One region of the Rhodococcus sp. 077-4 genome, then DNA from elsewhere that is predicted to be linked to it. Evidence: riboswitches for the same ligand, from Rfam matches in the RefSeq annotation. Region 1 holds a riboswitch; the other holds the start of a gene.
What was found. A riboswitch is a leader RNA that binds a small molecule or an ion and turns the genes downstream of it on or off. The one in region 1 is predicted to bind S-adenosylmethionine.

Region 1 (7,899 bases):
ATGCGCAGAGCGCCGAGGCACAAGGCGAGGCAGCGGCGGCAGCGCGGAAAGCGGCAGCCCAGCGGGACCTCCGCACCCAGAACGAACGTCAACACGACGCCCTGAAGCTGGCGCTGCGGCAGACACTCGCCTCCGGCACACTCGGCACCCACCGCGGACTACCCGTCACCGCCATCGTCACCATGAGCCTGAAAGATCTCGAAGCCGGCTGCGGATACGCCATGACCGCCACCGGATCACGCGTGTCGATCCGCGACGCCATCAGAATGGCCTCCCACGCCCACCACTACCTGACCATCTTCGACGACCACGGCCGTGCCCTCTACCTCGGCCGATCCAAACGCATCGCCTCAGCCGATCAACGCATCGTCCTCATCGCCCGCGATCGAGGTTGCTCGTTTCCGTCGTGCACCCGACCGGCAACGTGGTCCCAAGCCCACCACATGACGGAGTGGATCGACGGCGGCTACACCGACATCGACTCCCTCACCTTCGGCTGCGACATGCACCACGCACTCGTCGGCACCGGCCCCGGCAAATGGGCCACCACCAAAGCCGGAGCACACCACCAGTATCCGGGCCGCACCCTCTGGCACCCACCACCCGAAATGGACCCGCGCAGGCGCGGCCTCATCAACCACGCACACCATCCAGAAGAGGTTCTCTACCCGCCCGACCACCACGGCGATGCCGGGGACGAGGAACCACGACAACCCGCATAACGACCCACACAAGCGTCAGGGCACAGCTCTGCCTGAAATATCCGCACTCACGGTTCTGCAAGCAGCGTGTCGTAGGCCATGGGACCGCGTCCGCGCCGCGCTGTCCGAGGAAGCCAGTCCGCGCGAGCCAAAGATATTCTGCGGGCTGGCGTTCAGGGTGCGAGACAAGACGGAGGCGTGCGTCGACACCGGAAGCCGAGTACGTCCAGTTGGACGGAGCTGAACACGCCATGATGGGCAAAAGCAGGTCGATGGGCGAGGGGTGGCTCACCGTCGCTGATCTGGCTTCGACGAGTGAGACTCACTCGAGGCTCTTCTCGAAAGGATGTGAACCGACGGTCTTCGACGGCAGAGTTCGGTCGTAGAGCGGGGTGTAGCCGGCAGCCAGGTACAGCGCAACGGCCTCGGGCTGGTTCCATCCCGTGGTCAGATAGATCCGACGGTATCCCCGATCGCGAGCGCTACGCTCCAACTCGGCCACCACCCGTCGCCCGAACCCTCTGCCGCGCTGAGACTTCGACGTCCAGATCCGCTTGAGCTCGGCGGTGTCGGCATCGTACTGCCGGTATGCGCCGCCGGCGACCGGGACACCGTCGGACAGAGCCACCAGGAGGAGACCGCGGGGCGGCGCGAATTCGTCGCTGGGATAGGACCTCAAGTCCTGGTACTGCTCTCCGGGACTGCGCCCGTATCGCGAGGCGTACTCCAGCGCGAGTTCCTGCAGCAGTGGCGTGGCAAGCGGATCGTCCTGACCGATGTCGACGAACTGCAGGCGCGGAGCAACACGGGTATCGAACGCGGCGCTCATGGTCTCTCCTGTCCTCGTCATCCGTCGACGAGATGTGCGACCAGTTCCCCGACCGCGGGTGCGAATTTGAATGCATGACCCGAGAACCCTGCCGCCACAACGGTGTTACCACTGCGTTCGATGGCGAAGTTGGAATCGGGCGTGCTGGTGTACAGACACGTGAGAGGTTCGGCCGCGTCGGCATCGACTCCTGGAAGCCACTCCCGCGCGTAGTCGACCAGTCGTTGGACCCCGTCAGGACGCGGCACGAAGTCGCGGGAATCCGGATGGACAACCGGCCCGGTGCCATGCTCGCCGATCTTCACCCCGTCGATCGACGACAATCCATAGATTCCCACGGTCTTCAGCACAGCGCCGGGGTGATGAACGAAACTGGGCCACTTTACTTCCGATGCCAGGGGGACAAAGTGCGCCGGCTGCTCCTGAGTGGTGACCAAGGGCGGTAGCGTCAGATGTGGTGCGATCGCGGACGTCCATGCGCCAGCCGCCACGACAACCACGTCCGCCGAATAGGTTCGGCTGTCGGTGACGACGTCGGTGACGACGTCGGTACCGACGATCTCCCGCACCGGCGTCTCGTACTCGACGGTCGCACCGTGCAGCCGCGCTGCTGCAACCGAAGCCGCAACGCTGCGATCGGCATGAAGCCGCCCGGCCGCGGGGTGGTAGAGCACGGTTGTGTCGAATCGGATTCCGCTCCAACGCATGTGCGCTGCAGCAGGTTCGAGGACCTCGAACTCGAGGCCCGCCCTAGCCAACGCGTCGATCCGAGGGTTCACCGTCACCGGGTCCCCGTGGTCGACAGCGCCGGTCAGTTCCAACAGTGCTGTGTCGGTCATGCTTTCGAGCTCTTGCCACAGAGGAAGTGCTCGCGCGGCCAGCGAAACGAAGTAATCGTCGGCGTAGCCGTGCCGATATATTCGCGAACTCCCGTGGGATGCGCCGTTCTTGTGCCCCGGCCCGAATTGCTCGAGCAAGGTCACCTCGTGGCCGCGCTGCGCGATCTGCCAGGCCGACGAAGCCCCAACGATGCCGCCGCCGACAACTACCACTTTCACTGCGTTCCTATGCCGCAGGCTTGCGCGGAAGCCCCGGTGGGTTGATGACGGACTCGGGTACGGCCTCGGACTGCAGGCCCCATTTCTCGAGGACCTTTGCGTAATCGCCCGTCTCGATGACGTGGTTCAGTGCTTCGTTGATCGGCCCGATGAGTCCGTTGTCCTTCTTGGTGAGCACACCGATCTCGCCCTGCAATGCGTCGCCTGCGCCGGAGAATGTGCCGATCACGTCGCTCTCGCCGGTGCTCGACGAGTGGTAGACAGCCGATGGGTTGGGCCCGAGGTAGGCGTCGATGCGGCCGGAGCCCAGTGCCAAGTAGTAGTCCGAGGTGTTCTGGTAGTAGGCGATTTCGGCCGGTGCCAAGCCCTCGGCGACGTTCTGCTCGTTCCAATCAACGAGCAGTTGCTCCTGGTTGGTTCCCGAACCCACGCCGATCTTCTTGCCTGCCACGTCCTTGCGTCCGTCGACCTTCCATCCGGAGTCTTTCTTGGCCTCGAATGCCAGGTTGTCCAGTCGATAGGTGGCGAAGTCGTACTTGTCCTTGCGCTCCTCGGTGACCGTCACGTTGGAGATGAACACGTCGCTCTCACCGGAGTCGATCTTGACGAAATTCTGCGACCAATCCGCATTCTGGCGTTCGTACTTCAAACCGAGGGTGTCGGCGACGAGCCATCCGAGGTCGATTTCGGAGCCGATGGGAGTCGTGTCGTCGGTGGCGTAGAAGCCGAGCGGCGGCGTTGCTCCGGACGAGCCGGTTCCGACCAGCACTCCCCGATCACGCACTGCCTGAGGGAGTTTCGCGGCGATCTCGTCGACCTTGTCCACGTGGATGCGGCCTGCTTGCTCGGGAGAGAGGTCGTAGGTGGTGCCGTCCGAGGCGGTGATGGTCTCCTGCGCTGCAGGCTCGCTGCAGGCGGTGACACCGAGTGCAAGTGCGAGGAGCGCCGAGGCGACCACAGTGAGACGTCGGGTGGATCTGATTGCGGACATGGGTCTTCCTCGAATTGTCGGAGATGAAGGTGTGTATGCGATCTAGAGGACGTGCGCGAGAAACGCTCTGGTGCGCGCCTCGGTGGGACTGTCCAGCAGCGCCGCAGGTGGTCCCTGTTCGACGATCAGGCCGTCGTCCATGAACACCACCGTGTCGGCGATCTCGCGAGCGAAGCCGACCTCGTGCGTGACGATCACGAGCGTGGCTCCGTCTCGGGCGAGTCCTCGAATGACCTCGAGGACCTCTCCGACCAGCTCTGGATCGAGCGCGGAAGTGGGCTCGTCGAACAGAATTACTTTGGGACGCAATGCCAGTGCGCGCGCAATGGCTACACGTTGCTGTTGCCCGCCGGAAAGACGTCGGGGGTAATCGTGTGCTTTCGCTCCGACGCCGACGCGCTCGAGCAACGCCAGAGCCTCGGGTTCGACGTCCGAGCGCTTGCGCTTCTGCGCGGAAATCGGCGCCTCGATGACGTTTTCCAGCACCGTCAGATGCGGAAAGAGGTTGAAGTTCTGGAACACGAACCCGATCTGCGAACGCTGACGCAGGATCTCGCGGTTGCTCAGCTCGTGCAGCTTGGCACCCTTGCGCTTGTAGCCCACCAGCTCGCCATCGACCCGAACGGTGCCCTGGTCCACCTTCTCCAGGTGGTTGAGGGCGCGCAACAAAGTCGACTTGCCGGATCCGGACGGACCGATGATGACGGTGACCTCGCCGGGGCGGACGGTCAGGTCCACTCCTTTGAGGACTTCGAGGGGACCGTAGGACTTGTGCACGCCGCGTACCTCGACGGCGTACTGGGTCTCGGACGTGGGAGTGGTGGCGTCGAGGGTGGTCATCGTGTCGCTCCTCGCGGGGCGAGGGTGATCTCGGCCAGTTTCTGACGCAACTTCTGGATAGGGGTGAGCTCGATGTTGCGGACAGCGCCCTTGGCGTAGTGCCGCTCGACGTAGTACTGCAAGACGGAGAGAATCGAGGTGAGGATGATGTACCAGACCGTGGCGACCATCAGGAGCGGCACCACTCGTCCGCTACGCCCGTACACCACCTGCACCTGGTAGAACAGTTCGGCGATGGCCACGACAGAGACTATCGATGTGCCCTTGAACAAGCTGATCACCTCATTGGCGGCGTTCGGCAGAATTCCCCGCATCGCTTGGGGCAGAACGATTTTGAAGAATTCACGACGCTTCGGAATTCCAAGGGCCGCAGACGCTTCCAGCTGTCCCTGGTCCACCGAGATGATCCCACCCCGGACGATCTCCGCCGAGTAGGCTGCCTGGTGCAGAGCAAGTCCGATGATTGCGGCTGTGGAGCCGCTGATGACGTTGTTGACACTGAACTCGAAGAAGCTGGCTCCGAACGGGATTCCCAGCGACAGCGTCTGATACAGATAGGCGATGTTGAACCAGAACAGCAATTGCACGATCAACGGGATGGAGCGGAACGCCCAGATGTAGAACCAGGAGATCACCTGCAGCACTGGGTTGTTGGACAGGCGGGCCACCGCGAGTGCGATTCCCAGCGCAAACCCGATCAGGGTGCCCCAGAACGTGAGCTGGATCGTCAGCCACAGCGCGGACAGGATGGACGGTGCCGCGAAGTAGTCGGCGAACGTGCCCCAATCCCAGCCCGGGTTGGTGGCGAAACCATGCAGGAACTGCGCGGCCACAACGAGAGTGGCGATGCTGATCACCCAACGCCAGGGATGCCACTTCCGTGCGACGACGAGTTGCTCGTCGGGGATGTCGACGAGTTCGTCGACCGCAGGTATGTCGGGTCGGGCCTGAAGTTGAGTCACCGGAGCCGCCGGGACGGATGGGCAGCGATCATCGCTGTGGTGCCTTTCGAAAGAGTGGACTGTGAGTACGCGAATCGGTCAGACGGGCGTACTGATACAGAAGTTCATCTCTGGTGCCTCCATCGGCCCTGGCGGTAGCACCCACACCTTCGATGAAGAAGGGGGTTGCTGCGACGTCATCGAGCCAAGGTCTCTCGGTCGCTCTGGATGGTGTCAGAAATGTATAGACGTGGACATTGAAAAGTCAAGTGCACGTTGGCCTTCGAGTTTCTATCACGTCGAGCGAAATGGTTGCGCGCTGTAAATTGCTGTGACGCATCGCCTCCGAATCACGATGATCCGAATCATTGCCGAATCGGTCGCGTCTCGCGATCATCGAACGAGTCCACAACCGATCGAGGGAACGGGGCAGCGATGTCGAGGAACAGCGCGATTGCCATGATCGAGCGCGGGATTTCGCCTGCCATCGAGTCATGGGACTGGCAGACCGACGCGGTGTGCCGCGGGCAGGACTCGGAAATCTTCTTTTCCCCGACCGGCGAGGGACGCTCCGCCCGTCGTGAACGTGAGGAGCGCGCCAAGCAGGTGTGCGCCGGCTGCGGTGTCGTCGACGCGTGCCGACGTTTCGCGCTGGCAGCCAACGAACCGTTCGGAGTGTGGGGCGGCACCACCGCTCGCGAGCGGCAGGTACTGCGAACCGACTCCCGACGCGCCGAGGAGCGCCGGGCGAGTTAGCTCCAGTCCACGAGTCGACGGTCGGCAGATGGTTCACAATGGTGAGGTGAGCGAAACCGAGAAGCCTCAGCAGTGGACGTACCTGATGGACATGGACGGCGTTCTGGTCCACGAGGATCATCTGATACCCGGTGCCGACACGTTTCTCGCTGAGCTGCAGGCCAACGAGATTCCGTTCATCGTGTTGACCAACAATTCGATTCGTACCCCACGTGACCTGCGGGCACGCCTGGCGTTCACCGGTCTGGACATTCCGGAGAAGTCGATCTGGACCTCGGCCCTGGCCACCGCGACGTTCCTGGGCAATCAGCGGCCCGGTGGCAGTGCGTATGTCGTCGGCGAGTCGGGTCTGACCACCGCACTGCACGACATCGGCTACACCCTTACCGACTCCAGCCCCGACTATGTGGTGCTCGGCGAAACCCGGACGTACTCGTTCGAGGCCATCACCACTGCCATTCGCCTGGTCGAGAAGGGTTCGCGCTTCATCGCCACCAACCCCGACGCGACCGGTCCGTCGCGTGAGGGCTCGCTGCCGGCCACGGGTTCGGTTGCTGCCCTGATCACCAAGGCCACCGGCAAGGAGCCGTACTACGTGGGCAAGCCCAACGCGTTGATGATGCGTTCGGCGCTGCGTGCGATCGGCGGGCACTCGGAGAACACACTCATGATCGGCGACCGAATGGACACCGATGTGCTGTCCGGCCTCGAAGCCGGGTTGCAGACCATCCTCGTTCTCACCGGCATTTCGACGATCCAATCCGTCGAGCAGTATCCGTACCGGCCGACGAAGGTCCTCGATTCCGTCGCGGACCTGGTGGGCCGCACACAGAACCCGTTCTGATGAAGCTCGAATTCGTACTCTCCCGGCAGGATCACCACGTAGTCGGGCTGGGAGTGCAGCAGACCTTCACCGATATCGCCGACGCGGTGGCCGCGGTGCGGGAGGGCCGAAACGTCGTCGGCGCACTGCCTTTCGATATATCCGACGCCACCGCCCTTATCGAACCGCAGGAGTTCTATCGCCTCGATGGGCCGTGGGCAACCGTGGACGCTCTACCGTCGCTACCGTCGATCACCGTCACCCGGCAGGTTCCCGATCCGGACGTGCACGTGCAGCGGGTGCGAGATGTCGTCGCGCAGTTGAAAGCCGGTGTGGCCGAGAAGATCGTGCTCGCTCGGGCCATCGAGATCTCCGCGGATACACCCATCGAGCCTGCCTCGATGCTGAGCTCGTTGGTCACACGAGATCCGTTGGGCAACGGCTTTCTGGCCGATCTGTCACCCGCGGGCAAGACGGGCAGACATATCGTCGGTGCGAGTCCGGAGCTGCTCATTCGTAAGCGCGGCAACATCGTCAGCTGTCACCCGTTCGCGGGAACTGCTGCGCGTTCGACCGATCCGGTCGAGGAAGCACGCATTTCCGCGGCGTTGGCCGCGAGCGCGAAGGACCAGGCCGAGCATCGATTCGTCGTCGACGAAATTCGCGCTGCACTGATGCCGTTCTGCGAGACGCTCGAGGTGCCCGAGTCACCGCAGTTGAGCTGCACCCCGCAGCTCTGGCATCTCTCGACGCCCATCGTGGGAACACTGGCCGACCCCGCAACCTCCGCGCTCGACCTCGCGTTGGCGCTGCACCCCACCGCCGCGGTCGCCGGAGTCCCTCGCACTGCGGCGATGGACACGATCACGGCAGTCGAGGGATCCCGCGGCTTCTATGCCGGAGCAGTCGGGTGGACCGACGGCAGCGGCGACGGCGAGTGGATGGTGACCATTCGCTGCA
Region 2 (7,899 bases), on a different contig from region 1:
CGACGTCGGCGTAGGACCGCGTCGCGTGGGCGGTGTATGCGAACACCCGCGTCGGGTTCAGTGCGGACCAGGCCGACGGCAGGTCCTCGTGCACGGTGACCGACGCCAGATCGTGGTAATCCAACCCGGCCCGCTTGAGTTTCGGCTCGGACATGTCGAAGCCGAGCGGACCCACCAGATGCAGTTCGCAGCCGGTTCCGGCAACGAGGCGAATCGCGTTGCCGGTGTTCTGTGGAATGCGGGGCTCGAAGAACATGAGTCGAAACACCCGGTTCACTCTGCCACCACGGACCGGGGAAGTATGGAGCAGGTGGACGACGAACAGATCATCGGTGAGGATTTTTCCGACACGCGACTGGACGGGCAGGAGTGGACCGGCCGACAGTTCGTTCGGTGCACCTTCCGTGACGCGGACATGAGCGGCGTACGAACCGACTCGGTGGTGTTCACCGAATGCGACTTCACCGGCACCGACCTGACCGAATCGGTCCACACGAACTCGGCCTTTCGCTCGTGCACTTTCACTCGAACAAACCTGCAGCACAGCACGTTTCGACACTCGACGATGATGGGATCGATGTTCGTCGACACTCGCATGCGTCCCGCGACCTACGACGAGGTGGACTTCACCCTGGCGTCTCTGGGCAACGCAGACCTGCGAGGCGTCGATCTCTCGGGATGCCGGATGCGGGAAGCGAACTTGGTTTCTGCCGATCTGCGCAAGGCAACCTTGCGGTCTGTCGACTTCGTGGGTGCCCGCACCGTCGACGCGAAGTTCGACGAGGCGGATCTGCGCGGAGCCGTCGCCGACGCGTCGCTGTGGGTCAGCGCGAGCGTGCGCAACGCGAAGATCGAGCTGATGCAGGCAGTTGCGTACGCGGGAGCGCACGGTCTCGTCGTCGAGGGCTGACCGCGGCGATCGGACCGGCGCGCCGCCGCTGACGCCGAACCTGGAACAATGACCGGGTGACTGCAACGATTCTCGATGGCAAAGCGACCCGTGACGAGATATTCGTCGATCTCACCGCCCGCGTGGCAACGCTGCGGGAGAAGGGCATCACCCCAGGTCTGGCGACCGTACTCGTGGGAGACGACCCGGGGTCGGCGGCGTACGTTCGTGGCAAGCACAACGACTGCGCCAAGGTCGGCATCACCTCCATTCGGCGTGATCTGCCTGCCGATATCACCCAGGCGGATCTCGAAGCCGTCATCGACGAGCTCAATACCAACCCCGACTGCACCGGATACATTGTTCAGCTGCCGCTCCCGAAGCATCTCGACGAGAACGCCGCACTCGAGCGCATCGATCCGGACAAGGACGCCGACGGACTGCATCCGATCAACCTCGGCCGTCTCGTGCTGGGCAAGGAAGCGGCGCTGCCGTGTACTCCCCGTGGCATCGTCCACCTGCTGCGCCGCTACGACGTTGCTCTCGACGGCGCACACGCGGTGGTGATCGGCCGCGGAGTGACGGTCGGAAGGCCCATGGGTCTACTGCTCACACGGCGTTCCGAGAACTCGACGGTCACGTTGTGCCACACCGGAACTCGTGATCTTGCCGCCGAGGTCTCCCGTGCGGACATCGTCATCGCCGCCGCCGGAGTTCCGGGGTTGATCACCGCAGACATGGTCAAGCCGGGTGCCGCTGTGCTCGATGTCGGGGTGACTCGCACCGAGGACGGACTCCGCGGCGACGTTGCCGACGGCGTCGCCGAGGTGGCCGGTTTCCTCTCGCCCAACCCCGGGGGCGTCGGACCGCTGACGCGAGCATTCTTGCTCACCAACGTGGTCGAGCGCGCCGAGCGCGTCGCCGCCGAGAGCTGAGCGGACTCGACGTGAACGCCGCAGAGGATGCGCGGGGCGAGCCCGAACCGGGATTTCGCGCAGCAGTGGCGCGTAACCTGCCGATCGTCGCGGTGTCCGTCGTCGTCCTTGCCGCGCTCGTCCTGGTGCTGGCCGATCGCTGGCGGCGCGGCGCGTTCATCTTCGGATGCGCGGCGCTGCTGGCGGCACTGCTGAGACTGTGCCTCCCCGAATCACGAGTCGGCACACTGCAAGTGCGCAGTCGCGTGTTCGACGTGCTGGCGCTGGGCTGCGTCGGTGGAGCGATAGTTTTTCTGTCGCTGTCGATCGATCCGCTGGGAACCGACTGACCTCGAGCAACAGAGCCCGGTCCGAACAGATGCCGTGTCAGCGCCGTCCGAGGCGGGCAAGCTCCATCGTCTCGGCCAGCAGTTTCGCCACCGAATCGGCCTCGGTGAGAAAGCCGTCGTGTCCGTCACGCGACTGGATCACTTCGAGTCCGCGGCACTGAGGGAGTTCGCGAGCGATCTCTTTCTGCAGTCGAAGCGGATACAGGCGGTCGGAATCGACACCGCCGACGATGGTCGGAACCGTGGCGGTCGCAAGTGCTTCGGCTACCCCGCCGCGCCCACGGCCGACATCGTGACGGTTCATGGCCTCGCTGAGAAGAACATACGTGGCCGCATCGAATCGATTGACCAGCTTCGCGGCCTGATGCTCGAGGTAGCTCTGTGCGGAGTATCTGCCACCCGCCCATGGATCCTCGTCGTTCTGCGGTGAGTTACCGAACCGAATGTCGAGTTCACTTTCGGTCCGGTACGTCAGATGCGCGATGCGGCGCGCAATGCCGAGTCCGGCCGAAGGCGAAGTGCCGGTGCCGTGGTAGTTGCCGCCGAGCCAGCCTGGATCGGCCTTGATCGCCGCGATTTGCGTTGTCTGGGTGCCGATCTGGTCGGCTGTCGCCCTCGCACCGACCGCAAGGATCAAAGCGGCCGCCACTCGATCGGGGTAGCCGACGATCCATTCGAGGGTGCGCATTCCGCCCATCGAGCCACCGACGACTGCCGCGAACCGCTCGATGCCCAATGCGTCGGCAACGGCAACTTCGGCAGCGACCTGATCTCGGATCGAGATGTCCGGGAAGCGAGATCCGTAGGGGGTGCCGTCGGGCGAGACACTGCTCGGGCCGGTGGTGCCACCGCAGCCGCCGAGCACGTTGGTCGCCACGACGCACCACTCGTCGGTGTCGATGGGGCGACCGGGCCCGACCATGCCGTTCCACCAACCGGGCAGAGCATGATCGGCATCCGGCGGACCGGACACATGTGAGTCCCCGGTCAGGGCATGCTCGACGAGAACGACGTTGCTGCGGTCGGTGGCAAGTTCGCCCCACCGCTGCACCGCCACCGTGACCTGGGAAATCCGAGAGCCGTTTTCGAGATCGAGAGCACCGATGTCGATGAAGCCCAACCGCCCGTCCGGAGGCGGAAGAACCGCCTCCGGACGAACGCCTGCGTCGCAGCTGTGACTCAAGACGCCGCCGCGCTGAAGCCGACCTCGAGATCGGCGATGATGTCGTCGATCCCTTCGATACCCACGGCCAAGCGAACCAGGCCGGGGGTCACGCCCGATGCCAACTGCTCCTCCGGAGTCAGCTGGGAATGCGTGGTGGACGCGGGGTGGATGACGAGTGAACGCACGTCTCCGATGTTAGCGACGTGGCTGTGCAGCGTGAGTGCGTTGACGAACTTCTTGCCGGCATCGACACCACCCTGCAACTCGAACGCGATGATTGCGCCCTGACCCTTCGGCAACAATTCCTGCCCGCGCTGGTACCACGGGGACGATTCGAGTCCCGCGTAGTTGATCGAGACGACGTCGTCTCGACCGGCGAGGAAGGCGGCGACCTTCTGTGCGTTCGACACGTGCCGCTCGATCCGCAGGCTCAACGTCTCGAGACCCTGGCTGATGAGGAAGGCGTTGAATGGGGAGACCGCTGCGCCGATGTCACGCAAGAGCTGCACGCGTGCCTTCAGTGCGAACGCGGGTGCACCGAGATCGGCGAAGACGACGCCGTGGTAACTCGGGTCTGCGGTGGTGAAGTTGGGGTGACGGCCCTGCGTCCAGTCGAACGTGCCACCGTCGACGATGACGCCGGCGATGGCCGTTCCGTGTCCACCGAGATACTTCGTCGCCGAGTGCACCACGATGTCGGCACCGTGCTTCAACGGCTGAAGCAGGTACGGCGTTGCCACGGTGTTGTCCACGATCAACGGAATGCCGTTCTCGTGTGCCACCGCCGAGATGCCCGGGATATCGAGAATGTCGTTCTTCGGATTGGAGATCGACTCGCCGTAGAACGCCTTGGTCGACGGCGTGATCGCTGCGCGCCACTGCTCGAGGTCATCGGGATCGTCGACGAACGAGACGGTGATGCCCAGCTTGGGGAGCGTGTAGTGGAACAGGTTGTACGTACCGCCGTAGAGCCGCGGGCTCGAGACGATGTGATCGCCTGCCTCCGCGAGGTTGAGAATCGCGAACGTCTCGGCGGCCTGACCGGACGACACCAGCAGAGCTGCGACGCCACCTTCGAGGGCAGCGATGCGCTGCTCGACCACGTCCTGCGTGGGGTTGATGATGCGGGTGTAGATGTTGCCCGGCTCCGCGAGTCCGAACAGTGCGGCGGCGTGGTCGGTGTTGTCGAACGTGTACGAGGTGGTCTGGTAGATCGGCAACGCACGAGCCTTGGTGACACCGTCCGGGGTCTGGCCCGAGTGGATCTGCTTGGTCTCGAAGCTCCAGTCGGCGGCGGGATCGGTGAACGGATCCTGGGTGGGTGCTCCGGTGGCGTCGACGACGTCAGGGGTGGAATCGGTCATGGCTGGTGATACTCCGTTTTCTGAGACGAGTCTGTCTGAGACGAATCGAATGTCGAATGAAGCTCGAGAAGTCGAGCGCTACGGGGCGTATCGGTACAGCAACACATGAGAGAACCTCCTGACAGGCTTCGGCCCCTGGGGACCGAAGGTTCAGTGGGTCCGCTTCCTGCGGACCCGCGCTTGTCGATCCGGCACTCGCGTGCCGGATCGGCCTGGTCGTTCACCCGGGGCACCCCACCGCGGTTGGAGGGTTGCCGGCCAGCAAGCCGGGGCTCGATGCTGGCACTCATGACCTGGCGAAGATCTTAGCGGGTGACGGCACTCCACCGGAACAAGGGCACACGCTCGGAGTTCGGGGCAGCTCGAGCAGATGCTCGGGTGAGGACAATCACCGTGCCGCGACTCGAAAAGAAGTTGCCAGGGGGAAGACAATGATTCGGTCGGCTGTTCTTCTACTCGGTCGGTCTCTGCTGAATCGATTCGCCGAGCCGCCGTTCTCCTTGTTCACATCCCCGATCCACACGAAAGTTGTTCCGCTGTGACTGTCACCGATTCCGCTCTTTCCCGTGTCAGCGCTGTGCGCGGCAAGGTGTCGAGTGGTCTGAGTGTCAGTCATCGACCGCACTCGACCCGCCGCAAGCTCGCGATGCTGGCCCTGTCGATCGGCGGCTTCGGGATCGGCACCACGGAATTCGCGTCGATGGGTCTGTTGCCGGACATCGCGACGACGATGGGGATCTCCGAGCCCTCGGCCGGCCACATGATCTCCGCATACGCGCTCGGTGTCGTCGTCGGCGCGCCGACCATCGCGGCCCTGGCCGCCCGCGTTCCCCGCAGAATGCTGCTGCTGGCGCTGATGGTGGCCTTCACCCTCGGAAACCTCGGCACCGTGTTCGCGCCCAGTTTCAACGAGCTGGTGGCCTCTCGATTCGTGGCAGGGCTGCCGCACGGCGCGTACTTCGGTGTGGCTGCTCTGGTGGCCGCCCACCTGGCCGAGCCGGGCAAGCGAGCCAAAGCCGTCGCGATGGTCATGATGGGACTTTCGGTGGCCAACGTCGTCGGCGTCCCGGTGGCAACCTGGATCGGCCAGGCGCTGGGCTGGCGCAGCGCCTTCACGCTCGTCGCAGTCATCGGGGCACTGACCGTCACCGCGCTCGTTTTGTGGATGCCGCGTCTCGACGCGATGCCGACCACCAGTCCGATCACCGAGCTGGGTGCGCTGCGCCGGGGCCAGGTGTGGATGACCCTGTTCGTGGGCATCGTCGGATTCGGCGGCATGTTCGCGGTGTACACCTACATCGCATCGACGCTGACCGACGTTGCCGGTCTTGCCCGCGCATTCGTTCCTGTCGCCCTGATGATCTACGGACTCGGAATGGTCGCCGGAAACTACGCGGGCGGCTGGCTCGCCGATCGATACCAGCTCAAGGGCACCTTTGTCGGGCTGGCCGCCACCGCGGTATTCCTGGCGGTGTTCGTCGTAGCGGCACACAATCCGGTGACCGCGCTGCTCCTGGTCTTCCTGATCGGCGCGTCCGGTTCGTCGGTGGTCCCCGGCCTGCAGACGCGACTGATGGACGTGGCCGAGGACGCCCAGACACTCGCCGCGTCGCTCAATCACGCGGCATTCAATCTTGCCAACGCGATCGGAGCGGCAGTCGGTGGTGCCGTGATCGCCGCCGGATTCGGCTACACGGCACCGGCCGCTGTCGGTTCCGGTCTGGCAGTGGCCGGCCTGGGCGTTCTGGCCACCGCGATGTGGATGGACAGGCGCTCCGCCGCGAAGTAGGCGACCTGGTCCTGTCAGCCGGTGATCGTCGCTGCCGTTCCGCCGAGTGCCTCGGTCAGCGCCGGGGTCAGCTTGTCGATGACGTACGGCAGGCTCAGCACGCTGGTGAAGTAGATTGCGCCCGCCGTCACCCCGTCGGTGAACACGAGGTTGCCGTCCTGCACCGGTTCGAGGGCGTTGTACACCGCTTCCTTTTCGAGCTCGGTGCGGTCGCCCGGGCTCTCGGTTCCCCAGATCAGTACGTCGGCGGAGTTGAGAACCGACAAGTTCTCCAGCGGAATGCTGGCCTGCCCACCGCCGTCGAGGGGAACGTACGCGTCGATGTCCGTGGGGATGACGAAACCGAGCGCGGTGAGGAAGTCGGTGCTCAGCCCGTCCTGGTACGCGATGGCCTTGCCCTCGTAGAACGCATTCTGGAGAAAGATCGCCTTCCTGTCGGCGAATTCGGGGTGCGCCGCCGCGGCGTCGGCGAACTTGCGGTTCACGCCATCGATCAGGCCATCGACCTCGGCCTTCTTGCCCAATGCGCGCCCGATCTTCTCCGCCTGTACGTCCCAGGGCTCGAAGTAGGCGGTCGAGGCGTCGGACTGCGCCAACGTGGGCGCGATGTCGCTCAGGGTGCTGTAGGTCTCCGCGTTCAAACCGGCATTGGTGGCGATGATCAGGTCGGGTCGCAGTGCCGCGATCTTCTCCGTCTCGAAGCCGTCGCCGGTATTGGACAGCACTTCGGGCTGCGCGTCACCCAGTGCGGCCTGCGCCCAGGGCCAGGTGGCGTACGGCTGATCGCCGTACCATTCCGTGACGCCGACGGGTATCACGCCGAGCGCCAACACCGTGTCCTGTTCGGTGTATCCGGCCACCACGATGCGTGTGGGCTCTTCGGGGACCACGGTCTCACCGAACGCATGCTCGACCGAGACCGGGAAGGCTGCCGAGTCGGAGGCGGTACCTGGGGTCGGCGACGCCTCGTCGGTGGCGTTCGAGCACGCGCTGAGGAGCCCCGCGGTGGTCAGTGCTGTCACGCACACCGCCCAGGTCCGGAAAAGTGGTCGGTTACGCATGGATCGCCTCTCGGAAGGGTTGGCTAACATCAAGTAGGGTAGCCCACCCTAATCTATGTGTCGGCGTGTTCGTCCCTGTTGGGAACGGCTGCTCGAACCTTCACCGAACCTCCATATTTCCCGACGGACTCCTCCATGCGCGCCCTCTAGGGTCAGTTCTCATGAGCCGCACAGTTCTCGTCGTCGACGACGAGCCCACGATCTCCGAGGCCGTCGCCGCTCGGCTGCGCGGCGAGGGGTACGAGGTCGTCACGGCCGCCGACGGTCCCTCTGCCGTCGACGCGTGTGCCCGGTACGACCCCGACGTGGTGGTGCTCGATCTCATGCTGCCCGGGTTCGACGGTCTCGAGGTGTGTCGCCGAATCCA

Region 2: another riboswitch for S-adenosylmethionine. It lies ahead of ACNEOT_RS11615 (bifunctional o-acetylhomoserine/o-acetylserine sulfhydrylase); the one in region 1 lies ahead of ACNEOT_RS06380 (amino acid ABC transporter permease).

Annotation. Positions count from the first base shown of each region.
Region 1 covers NZ_JAJPWC010000001.1:1,303,482-1,311,380, reverse strand. The annotation lists gene ACNEOT_RS06405 (DUF222 domain-containing protein) at 1-722, shown strand, start outside; gene ACNEOT_RS06400 (GNAT family N-acetyltransferase) at 1,024-1,530, opposite strand; gene ACNEOT_RS06395 (FAD-dependent oxidoreductase) at 1,548-2,588, opposite strand; gene ACNEOT_RS06390 (ABC transporter substrate-binding protein) at 2,596-3,579, opposite strand; gene ACNEOT_RS06385 (amino acid ABC transporter ATP-binding protein) at 3,622-4,419, opposite strand; gene ACNEOT_RS06380 (amino acid ABC transporter permease) at 4,416-5,276, opposite strand; SAM riboswitch class I at 5,498-5,595, opposite strand; gene ACNEOT_RS06375 (WhiB family transcriptional regulator) at 5,796-6,116, shown strand; gene ACNEOT_RS06370 (HAD-IIA family hydrolase) at 6,145-6,960, shown strand; gene ACNEOT_RS06365 (isochorismate synthase) at 6,960-7,899, shown strand, end outside.
Region 2 covers NZ_JAJPWC010000002.1:506,414-514,312, forward strand. The annotation lists gene ACNEOT_RS11590 (tRNA (cytidine(34)-2'-O)-methyltransferase) at 1-268, opposite strand, end outside; gene ACNEOT_RS11595 (pentapeptide repeat-containing protein) at 302-910, shown strand; gene ACNEOT_RS11600 (bifunctional methylenetetrahydrofolate dehydrogenase/methenyltetrahydrofolate cyclohydrolase) at 967-1,824, shown strand; gene ACNEOT_RS11605 (DUF3017 domain-containing protein) at 1,836-2,153, shown strand; gene metX (homoserine O-acetyltransferase MetX) at 2,191-3,336, opposite strand; gene ACNEOT_RS11615 (bifunctional o-acetylhomoserine/o-acetylserine sulfhydrylase) at 3,333-4,682, opposite strand; SAM riboswitch class IV at 4,854-4,976, opposite strand; gene ACNEOT_RS11620 (MFS transporter) at 5,329-6,471, shown strand; gene ACNEOT_RS11625 (ABC transporter substrate-binding protein) at 6,486-7,493, opposite strand; gene ACNEOT_RS11630 (response regulator transcription factor) at 7,694-7,899, shown strand, end outside.